Pelodictyon luteolum DSM 273: one gene and its partners. The protein of the gene in region 3 binds, or shares a complex with, the protein of the main gene of each other region. Links are inferred from orthologs where the notes say so. Each region holds a gene or a part of one and is shown on either strand. Other genes may lie near its edges.

Region 1 (4,208 bases), 1.8 Mb from region 3 along the record:
ACAGATCGATGTAGGTCTGTTTGGCACGTTCGAACTTCGCCTCGATCTCGGTTCGGGTGAGTCCCGTGTCCTCAAGCACCTCATGGATGATGACATTGTCCATGCGGCCGGCGAAGCTGTGGGTGGCGGCGGTTCCTTCGGTTCCGTAGACCTCCAGAAGTGCGTCCTGAATGACCCGACGGTTGACGGGGCCTACATTGAGCAGCGTTCCGTCTATGTCAAACAACACAAGTTTTCTTGGCATGTACGCTCCAGCACCCTTTCAGTGCCTGATTTTTTCGAGTCGGACCGGTATCAGTTTCGATACGCCCTCCTCCTCCATTGTGACGCCATAGAGCGCCTGGCATGATGCCATGGTGTTCTTGTTGTGCGTAACAATAATAAATTGGGTGTTATTCTCAAATTTTTTCAGGAGCTTCGTGAACCTTCCGACGTTTCCGTCATCGAGCGGGGCGTCGACTTCATCAAGAATGCAGAACGGGCTCGGCTTGACGAGGTAGATTGAGAAGAGGAGTGATAGGGCCGTCAGCGCCTTCTCTCCTCCGCTCAGCTGCTCGATGGAGAGGGGCTTTTTGCCTTTCGGCTTGGCGATGATTTCAATGTGTGCTTCAAGCGGGTCTTCGCCGGTGTGGATGAGGAGGTCGGCTTCGTCCTCCGGGTCAAAGAGTTCCTGGAAAATGGCAGTAAAGTTCTTTCGCACTGCACGGAAGGTCTCATCGAACTTCTTGAGCGCAGTGCGGTTGATCTCTTCGATTGTTTCGCGCAGCTGGGTTTCAGCCGTGCTGAGGTCGTTCTTCTGTTCGGTGAGGAACAGGAAGCGCTCTTTTTCCGTGTCGTACTCCTCCAGGGCCAGTTCATTGACGGCCCCGAACTGTTCACGCTGTTTTTCGAGTTCTTCAAGTCTTCTCCCTGCCGCTTCAGGGTCTTCGGTGCCCTCCATCGGGGGCCGGTCCATGGTGGCGAGGTCGCAGCCGTGCTTCAGCCGCACTTCGGTGAAGAGGTGGTCGAGGGCGCGGTTGACTGCGGCCCGCTCCTCCTGCAGGGCGCCCTGCAGCTGCCGTCCGACCTCGAGCTTGCGGCTCATCTCCCGTACCTCCGTGCGTGCGTCCTGATGGCGGACCTGCTCCTGGCGATAGGCCGATTCGCGTTCATTGAGGCTTTTCTGTTCGGCTGCGGCGCGCATGATGAGGGTTTCAAGTTCATTCTGCAGTTCCCGGATGATCCCCGCACCTCCCTTGAGTGCTTCGCGGGCTAAGCGTTCCTCCTCCAGGAGCCGTGCAGTCTCCTCCTTGAAGGCGGTGCGGTTTTTGCGGCATCCCTCGATGCTTATCCGGAGCTTTTCGAGTTCGAGAAGGGCATCGCGCCAGCCGCTCTGGCGGGCCTGTACTTCCCGGCCCATCTCATGGTGGCGTTCCTCGAGCCGGGTGAGTTCGGTCTGCATGGCCTGAATGGCTTTGCGGATGCGCAGGGTTCCGGATTCCCCCTGTTCGAGCGCGGGAATGAGTTCCTTCAGTGAACGGTCAGCCTCGGCTTCGGCCTCCGCTGTCGAGCGGGTTTCAGCGTCCGCTCCGGCGAGTTCCTGCTTCAGGGAGTTTCCTTCGGCTTCATGGCGGGCGATCTGGCGCTCAATGGCGGCCGCTGAGGATTCGAGTTCCGAGATGCTGCGGCGAAGAGCATCACTTTGCAGCTTCTGCAGCTCCCCTTCGAGTTCCCTTTTTCGTTCATCCTCTTTGCTGATCGACTGCTGCAGGAGGGCGAGCTCTTTCTGGAGGCGGTCCCGTTCCGTTTTCTTTCCGAGCCGCAACCCTTCGCTCTCTTTGGGGCTGCCGCCGAGAAGGGTTCCCCGCGCGGAAAACTTTTCGCCTTCGCGGGTGACGAGGGTGATGTCGGGGTGTTTGAACGCAAGGGTTTCCGCCTCGTCGAGGGTGTCGACGACGTAGCAGCCGGAGAGCATGGCCGTAAGGGCCGGCTGCAGCTCCCCGGGGGCACTGAGGAGGTCGAGGGCAGGGCGGGCGCCTTCGATTTCACGCGGCCCCGGCGGCGAGGCTTTGAACATGTCGAGTACGAGGAAGTGCACCTTGCCCCTGCCGGCGTGGCGGAGCGAGGCGGCGCCATTGCGGGCATCTTCCAGCGTGCGTGAGACATAGTAGTTCATCCCCTCGCCGAGAGCTGCGTTAAGCGCTCTGCGGTGTTCCTCTTCAAGCGAGATGAGGTCTGTCATGCATCCCATGCCGGTCCTGCCCTCTTTCTGCTTTTCCAGGAACCCGATTCCCTCCGGCATGCCCTCAAAGCTGTCGAGCACCGAGTTGGCCAAAAGAATGCTGTTTTGCAGCCGGCCTTCGGCTGAGCGAAGGGAAAGGATCCCCTCCTTGAGTGACTCAAGTGCTGTGCGGATTTTCTCGCGCTGCTCCTGCTGTGCGGCTTCGTCTTTTTTTGCCTGTTTGAGCCGCTCTTTTTTTGTGCCGAGTTCCTCCTGAAGTTTCAGGCCGAGAGGGCTGGCGGCTTCGAGTTTTTCCTCTGCTGTCCGCTTTCTTGCCGCCAGACGCGCAAGTGTGCTCTGGAGGTGCTCTTTTCTGGCTTCGAGCGACTGGCGCTGCATGGCCAGGCGGTTGGCCTCTTTCTGCTGTTCTGCACTCGCCGATCGCTCACGGGCGAGGCTGTTTCGCTGCTCTCGGAGCGTGGCGTTCAGCTGGTCGTGCTCCCGTGCAAGGGCGTTATAGCGCTCTTCGAGTTCGCTGCACTTCTCTTCAGTTCCCGGCCTTCGGGCTTCCAGCTCTCCGGAGAGGGCGTCTTCCCGCTCAATCTGCCGGGCTTTTTCGGCGGCGAGGGTGGTGACTCGCTGGATGTCGGCGGTGAGCTTTTTCTCCTGTTCGGTCTGCTGGAGGATGCGTTTTTCAAGTTCGTGCACCGCTTCGTTGCAGGCGTTCAGCCTCTTCTGGCTGTCGGAAAGCTTCTCTTCCTCCTGAAGCTGCCGTACCTCCGCCTCCTGGATGGCGCTGTCTTCGCAGGCCATCCTGGCTGCGAGTTCATGGTTCTGCATCTCTTCCTGGCGGATCCTTCCCTCAAGGGGATCGACTTTTTCCTGCAGCTCCTCCATTTTTCGCCATGAGAGCCCGAGGTCGAGTCCGCGCAACTCAGTTTTCAGCTCTTTAAGCTTCTCGGCCTTGCGGACCTGGATCTTCAGGCTGCGGACTTTTTTTTCTACCTCGGAGAGAAGATCGTCGACGCGTGAGAGGTCGCGCGATGCGCTTTCGAGCTGGCGGAAGGTCTGTTTGCGGCGCTGTTTGTAGCGGGTGATGCCTGCGGCCTCTTCGAAGAGCTTCATACGCTCCTCGCTTTTGTTGCTGATGATCTCTTCGATCATCTTGAGTTCAATCACCGAGTAGGCGTCGCTTCCCATGCCGGTGTCGGTGAAGAGGTCGAGGATGTCTTTGAGGCGGCAGGGTACCTGGTTGAGGAGAAAGCCGCTTTCGCCGTTGCGGTATATCCGGCGGGTGATGGTGACCTCGGTGTACTCCGTGGGGAGCACGTTCCGGGTGTTTTCTATGGTGAGGGAGACCTCGGTGAAACTGAGCGGCTTGAGGTTTTTCGAGCCGTTGAAGATGATGTTCTCCATCTTGGCCGAGCGCAGGAGCGAGGATTTCTGCTCGCCGAGAACCCACCTGATGGCATCGACGACGTTCGTCTTGCCGCAGCCGTTCGGACCGACGATGGCAGTCAATCCTTTGTCAAAGCTTATCCTGACGCGGTGCGCGAAGCTTTTGAAGCCGAAAATCTCAATTTTGGAGAGGTACATCCTGACGGTGCTTTTTTCAGTCGGGGGCCGCCATGGGGCCTTGTTCCGGATTTCTCTGCCGTAGCCTGTAAGGTAAGAAAAAAAACCGTATGCAAGGCGGGGGCTCCGCGCCTCCGCGCCTCCGCCTACCCATGCAGACCCACCATAGCCTGCACTACCCTGATGCAGGTTTTCGCACCACCTGCGTCGTGGGTCCGGATGATATCTGCGCCGTTAAGGACGGCGAGGGTTTCGGCGGCAAGGGTTGCGCTGAGCCGTTCAGCTGTCGGCCGTACCGGCTTTCCCCCGGACGCGGCAATATGAGCGAGGAAAGATTTATTTGAGAGCCCTGCAAGCACCGGTCTCTTTGTCGAGCGGAACTCCCCGAGCCGCTTGAGAAGCCTGAAGTTCTCTTCTACGCTTTTGCCGAACC
Region 2 (2,860 bases), 1.8 Mb from region 3 along the record:
TTTTCCTGAACCACGCTAGCCTTCAGGTGCGGGATGGCAAGCTGAAAGCGATTGTACAGTTTATAATTGTCGCCCTCATAAGCACCGGTCGTGATGCCCTGCCGCTCGGGCATTTCAGTATAGTAGCGACTGTAGAAGGATCCTTCGATCTGGTCGCGGAGAGCCTCCCGACGCAGCATGAGGTCCTTTTCAAAGACAATGTAGGGGATCGTCCGCGCGGCCTTCTCCCTGCCGACGAGGGCAGCGAGGTCCGCTTCGTTGCGGATGGGAGTCCTGCGGCGAGCGGAAAGAATAGCCTGGGCGTCGGTGTTAGTCAGCCAGGGCAGCTGGAGCAGGTCTTCGGCAGTGGCTTCATTCAACGGGATCTTCTGCCGCTTGAGATCGGCAAGGTCTTCAAGGAGGGGTTCAAGGTTGCCCTCTGGTTCGAGGGCACCGAAGACGGACTCGAGCTCGCCCGAATCAGCGGCTTCGGCGGCTTCGGCTGCCTCAGGCGGCCGGGCCAGAAGCACGATGAAAAGATAGCCGGCCATCACCCGCATGGCGTGACCGTTTTCCCTGTTGTGAAAAAGTCTCATTGCCATGGGGGTTAGTCCTGCGTGAGAAAAAATCTCAGGGGCTTCCGGCCAGATGGCGAAGCTGCTGCACCTCTGTGCGCGTAAGATGGCGCCACTGGCCGCGGCGGAGGTCACCGACCGTGAGACCTGCATAGGTCGGCCGATCAAGCCGCGTTACTTCAAAGCCGAGTGTCTTGAACATCCTGCGAACCTGATGGTTCTTTCCTTCATGTATGCTGATCCAGACCTGTGAGCCGTCTCCCATGATCTTGGCTTGGCACGGACTGACCTTCTCCCCGGTATCGCTCAGGCGCATGCCGCCCGTGAGGAGAGGAAGAGACGCCTGCGGGAACGGTGCGTCCAATACTGCAATGTACTCTTTTTTCACATTTGAAGAAGGGTGCATGAGTTTATTTGCCAGCATCCCGTCATTGGTGAGGAGAAGCACGCCGGTGGTCTTGCGGTCGAGACGGCCGACCGGATAGACCCGCTCGTTGACGTCGATGAAATCGAGCACCATCTCACGGTTCCGCTCATCACTGCTGGTGGTGATGACGTTGCGGGGCTTGTTGAAAAGGATGTATATCTTCCTGCCCTCAGGCTGGGCGAATTTCGATCCGTCGACAATCACCTCGTCCTTTCCCGGCACCACCTTCACGCCGGGCTCACTGGCAAGGACGCCGTTGATGGTAACCCGGCCCTCGAGAACCATCTGGTCTGCGGCCCTGCGCGAGGCAATGCCGCACATGGCCAGATACCGGTTGATCCTTACCGCCTCATTCTGTTTCTTCTCCACGTTGCTCCCCATCGGTTATTTCCTGTTCTCCGCCATCAAAGGGTTCCCCTCCGCTGTCCGGCTGTGTTAGATATTCCTGTTCCTCGTGTTCGCGGAGGATCTCCTTGATCTCGCGAAGTTTCGGCAGGTCTTTTGCTGATGAAAGATGAAACAGGTCGAGGAACTCTTTCGTGGTTCCATACTGCAGGGGCTTGCCGGGGGAATCGGCACGGCCCCGCACTTCGATGAGCTCGCGCTCCAGAAGGCGGTCTATGGCATAATCGGGGCTCACCCCCCGGATCTCCTGTATGGAGCTTTTTGTCACCGGCTGGTGGTAGGCGATGACGGAGAGCACTTCGAGAATGGAACGCGACAGACGGCGCCGGATTTTTGGCGACTCAAGCTTCCTCAGCAACTCCGCATACTCCTCCCTCGAAAGGAACCGGTAGCCGCCGGCGAGCCGGTGGATATGGAAGGTTCGCCCCGTTTCCAGATACTCGGCATTCAGCCGCTCAATGATCTCCTGCAGCTCGCCCGAGTCGAGGGAGGTACCGGTCACCTGCCGTATGGTCTGCAGGGTCACCGCCTCCTCGGAGGCGAAGATCACCGCTTCGATCTGTTGCTGCAACGCGAGTTCCTGCATCTCTCTCGGGGGGAATGCTTCGGTTGGGGGAACGGCTGCGGAACTACCTCTTGCGGGCCGTCGAAAAGTTGTGGTCGAGGCAGATGCCCTCTTCGAAATTATACCAGAGTTCCTGGCACGGGAAATTGCACTCGTAAAAGGCTTTTCCGATAATGACCGAATCGACTCCGCAGTACTGCAGACCGGCAAGGCGCCGGAGGTCCTCGGAATTGGTCACGCCGCCCGAGGCAGTCACCTTCATGCCTGCCAGTTCGGCAAAGCGCCTGGTGGTCTCGTAACCGACACCCTGGAGCATACCGTCGCGCGTGATGTCGGTGTAGATGATGCGCTCGATGCCCATGTCCTTCATCCTCTGGGCCAGCTCGAAGTCCTTCAGATTGGCGCTCTCGGTCCAACCCTTGATCTTCGGCACGCCGTTCACGGCATCGATGCCGACAACGATCTTCGATGCGCGCCAGGTTTTCATGAGTTCGCGAACCAGTTCGGGGTTCGTCACAGCCGCAGAGCCGATGACTACCCGTCCGACCCCCATATCGAGGTAGCGCTTCACATCATCGGCAGAACGTATGCCGCCGCCGACCTGGACGGGAATATCGAGTTCTTCGACAATCTGGCGGATGCGTTCAAAATTGACCATCTCGCCTGTCAGGGCAGCGTCGAGGTCGACGATATGGAGCATCTTGGCGTTCTGCTTGCGCCAGATGATGGCCATGTCAAGCGGATTGTCAAGGTAGATCTTCTGCTGGCTGAAATCGCCTCTCGTCAGCCTGACGCACTTTCCGTCCTTTATGTCTATAGCGGGAATAATCAGCATGGCGGGTCGCAGCAATACATAGGTTAAAAAGGGGAGCAGATGCTAGCACTCCGCGAAATTCCGAAGCACCTGCA
Region 3 (3,010 bases):
AGGCGGAGTGGGGGCATGCCGTGCTTGCCGTAGGGTATGACGACAGCCGTGAAGTTGGCAACAAGCGGTGCGGGACCGCTTCAAAGGGAGCTCTGCTCGTCAGAAACTCCTGGGGCAGGGAATGGGGGGAGGACGGATACGGATGGATCCCCTACGGGTATGTCACGCAGGGATTGGCGATGGATTTCTGGTCGCTCTTCAGCATGGGCTGGATCGATACCGGCCAGTTCGGCTCATGAGTTTCCCTACGACGGGCCGCCGGCCAGTGGCATCTCCCTCCAGCCTGGGCAGTAGGTGTTCAGCCAGGCTTCGGCGTTCAGGTCGCCGAGACGCGCGGCCTGCCGGAAATCCTCCTGTCGGCCGGGGAAGTCTCCGGTTTTGCTTCGGGCGATGGCCCGGTGGAAAAAGGCTGGAGCCATTTTTCCGTCGAGTGCAATGGCTTGTGAGAAATCCGCGGTGGCACCCGAGAAGTCGCCGGTCATGTTTTTGACGATTCCCCGGTTGTAGTACCCAACAGCCCTGAAGTTGGTCTCGCCGCAGTTGATGACCATGGAGTAGTCGCTGAGTGCCTGCTGGTATTTCTTTAGCTTCTGGTTGGCGGCTCCCCGCATCTGGTAGGCCATGGCGAAAGCCGGGTCGATTTCGATGGCTTTCGTGTAATGCTCCAGGGCGTTTTTAATGTCACCCTGAATCTGGCAGTCGAACCCGCGGTCAAACCAGTTGTTTGCGGACTCGGCTGCAGCTGGCGAGGCCAAGCCCATCGCCACGATAGCGGTCAAGGCGAGGGATAGCAGGATCTTCTTCATGGGATGCGGCCGTTGGTGTTTGCAGGGAACCACTCATGATCACGATTCGCCTGTACTGCGCGGCATCGTATACATTTTATCATAATATACAATGTCACGAATTGACCGGGAAATTTGAAACGGCCATATTTTTTGCCGGTGGTTCAGTTCTTTGCTTATGCTTGGGCATTTCTCCCCGCTTTTTCTATCTTGATCCAGTGAGTTTTCCAACGCACACCCGACCGTATGTTCAGGATCAGCCTTGAGGAATTTGAAGGTCCGCTCGACCTGCTCCTCTTCTTCATCAAGAGGGATGAACTGGACATCTACAATATCCCCATCTCCAAAATCACCAACGATTTCGTTACCCATATCCACGGGGCCAGAACCTTGAATCTCGAGGTGGCGGCGGAGTTCATTTACATGGCTTCGATGCTGATGAGCATCAAGGCGGCCATGCTCCTGCCCCGTCCTTCTATGGAGAATGGCGATACCGATGAATTCGATCCGCGAACCGAGCTGGTGCAGCGGCTGCTCGAGTACAAGCGCATCAAGGAGGCGAGCCTGCAGCTTGCGGAGATGGCCGAGGCTCGTCATGAACTCTTTGCACGCGGTTTCTTCGAGGAGTACGATCAGAATGTCGTGGACGAAATGGACGAACCGGTCAACCGGCCGACCATCTATCATCTCATCAAGGCCTACCGCTCGGTGCTCGACAACATGCCGAAGCCAATGACTCGAAATGTGATGGAGGCTCCGGTTACGGTGCATGAGCAGACAGAGCTGATTCTCCGGATGCTCGGCGAGCGGGTGCAGGTTTCGTTCACCTCTGTTCTTGAAGGCGTCACCCAGCGCATCATCCTCGTGGTGACATTCCTCGCCGTGCTGGAAATGTGCAAGAACCAACGCATCATGGTGCTGGTGAAAGAGGGGTACGACGACTTCTGGATCGCCAGAAGGAACGCTCCGCCCGAGATAGACAACAACCCTTTAGTCCTGTTCGCCGATGCCTGAAATCATGCCCTTTGCAGGACTGCTTTACAGCCCTGCCCTTCTGGAGGATGCCTCCAACCTGATCTGTCCCCCGTATGACGTCATCCCTCCCGCACTGCAGGATGAGCTCTATCAGCGATCCGAAGTGAACGCCGTGCGCCTGGAACTTCCAAAGGAGGCGGATCCATATGCGGCGGCCGCCGGGCGGATTGCTGAGTGGCTCCGGAGCGGAGCGCTCAGGGTTGATGACCGCCCGGCGCTTTACCCATACTTCCAGACCTTCACCGATCCCTCCGGCCGTGAGTTCACGCGCCGCGGTTTTTTTGCCGCCATGCGCCTCTCTGATTTTACGGAGAAAAAGGTGCTGCCGCATGAGAAGACCCTTTCCGGCCCGAAGGCGGACCGGCTTAACCTCTACCGAAGGACCCGTACGAACATCAGCCCGGTGTTCGGCATATACGCCGATGAGGCGGGCACTGCCGACCAGCTGATGAAAGAGTACGCGGAGGCCCACCAGCCGGTGCTCGATGCAATGCTGCAGGGGGTCAGGAACCGGATGTGGCGCATTGACGAGCCCGGGCTGCTCCAGCGCCTCCAGGGGTGCCTCTCGGAGCGTACGGTCTACATTGCCGATGGCCACCACCGCTATGAGACCGGTCTCAACTACCGCAATGAGCGTGCCGCCGCAAACCCCGGCCATGATGGAAGCGAACCCTACAACTTCATTCTGACCTATCTGGCCAACATGTACGATGAGGGGCTGGTGGTTTTTCCCATCCACCGCCTTCTTCACGGCATCGACGGGTTCGATGCCGCAGCCTTCACCCGGCGGCTCGGTGAGTATTTCACGGTGACGGAGCTCGGCGGGCGCGACGCGCTCGATGCATTTCTCGACGGTGAGCCCTCAAGTTACGCCTACGGGGTGGTACTGCCGGACAAAGTCCTTGGCATCGTGCTTGCCGGAGAACCCGACAGTGTCCTCGATTCTTCATGCCCCGATGCGCTCCGGCGTCTGGGGCTTGTAGTCCTGCACGATCTGGTGCTCGGACGGCTGCTCGGCATCGGGGCGGAGGCCTTGGCAGGTCAGAAAAATGTGGTATACCGCAAGGATGAGGACGAGGTGTTCCGTGCCGTAGGGGCGGGTGAAGCGCAGGCGGGATTCGTGGTGAAGCCGACCACCGTCAGGCAGGTGATTGACGTGTCGGAGGGCGGGGACGTCATGCCGCAGAAGT

The links.
Region 1: the proteins of PLUT_RS00465 (region 3) and smc are in contact, whole or in part, in a crystal structure (PDB 3ZGX), measured with the Bacillus subtilis proteins. The link is inferred for Pelodictyon luteolum DSM 273 from one-to-one orthologs.
Region 2: PLUT_RS00465 (region 3) and scpB share a complex: the UniProt entries of both Bacillus subtilis proteins name them as parts of the cohesin-like complex. The link is inferred for Pelodictyon luteolum DSM 273 from one-to-one orthologs.

The regions. Positions count from the first base shown.
Region 1 is NC_007512.1:1,881,106-1,885,313, reverse strand. The notes cover bases 63-4,119. They hold smc (chromosome segregation protein SMC), read right to left. Parts: upstream 3,797-4,119; coding sequence 263-3,796; downstream 63-262. Other genes in these bases: folP (dihydropteroate synthase), read right to left, coding at 3,922-4,119; PLUT_RS08670 (HAD family hydrolase), read right to left, coding at 63-244. In the rest of the region: more of PLUT_RS08670, read right to left, coding at 1-62; more of folP, read right to left, coding at 4,120-4,208. UniProt on the Bacillus subtilis protein: Required for chromosome condensation and partitioning.
Region 2 is NC_007512.1:1,894,962-1,897,821, forward strand. What follows is about bases 152-2,860. They hold scpB (SMC-Scp complex subunit ScpB), read right to left. Parts: upstream 1,973-2,860; coding sequence 1,331-1,972; downstream 152-1,330. Other genes in these bases: PLUT_RS08715 (hypothetical protein), read right to left, coding at 152-581; PLUT_RS08720 (pseudouridine synthase), read right to left, coding at 610-1,362; hisA (1-(5-phosphoribosyl)-5-[(5-phosphoribosylamino)methylideneamino]imidazole-4-carboxamide isomerase), read right to left, coding at 2,016-2,786; hisH (imidazole glycerol phosphate synthase subunit HisH), read right to left, coding at 2,829-2,860. In the rest of the region: more of PLUT_RS08715, read right to left, coding at 1-151. UniProt on the Bacillus subtilis protein: Participates in chromosomal partition during cell division. May act via the formation of a condensin-like complex containing Smc and ScpA that pull DNA away from mid-cell into both cell halves.
Region 3 is NC_007512.1:96,866-99,875, forward strand. What follows is about bases 57-2,915. They hold PLUT_RS00465 (segregation and condensation protein A), read left to right. Parts: upstream 57-1,031; coding sequence 1,032-1,799; downstream 1,800-2,915. Other genes in these bases: PLUT_RS00455 (C1 family peptidase), read left to right, coding at 57-239; PLUT_RS00460 (tetratricopeptide repeat protein), read right to left, coding at 246-806; PLUT_RS00470 (DUF1015 domain-containing protein), read left to right, coding at 1,792-2,915. In the rest of the region: more of PLUT_RS00455, read left to right, coding at 1-56; more of PLUT_RS00470, read left to right, coding at 2,916-3,010. UniProt on the Bacillus subtilis protein: Participates in chromosomal partition during cell division. May act via the formation of a condensin-like complex containing Smc and ScpB that pull DNA away from mid-cell into both cell halves.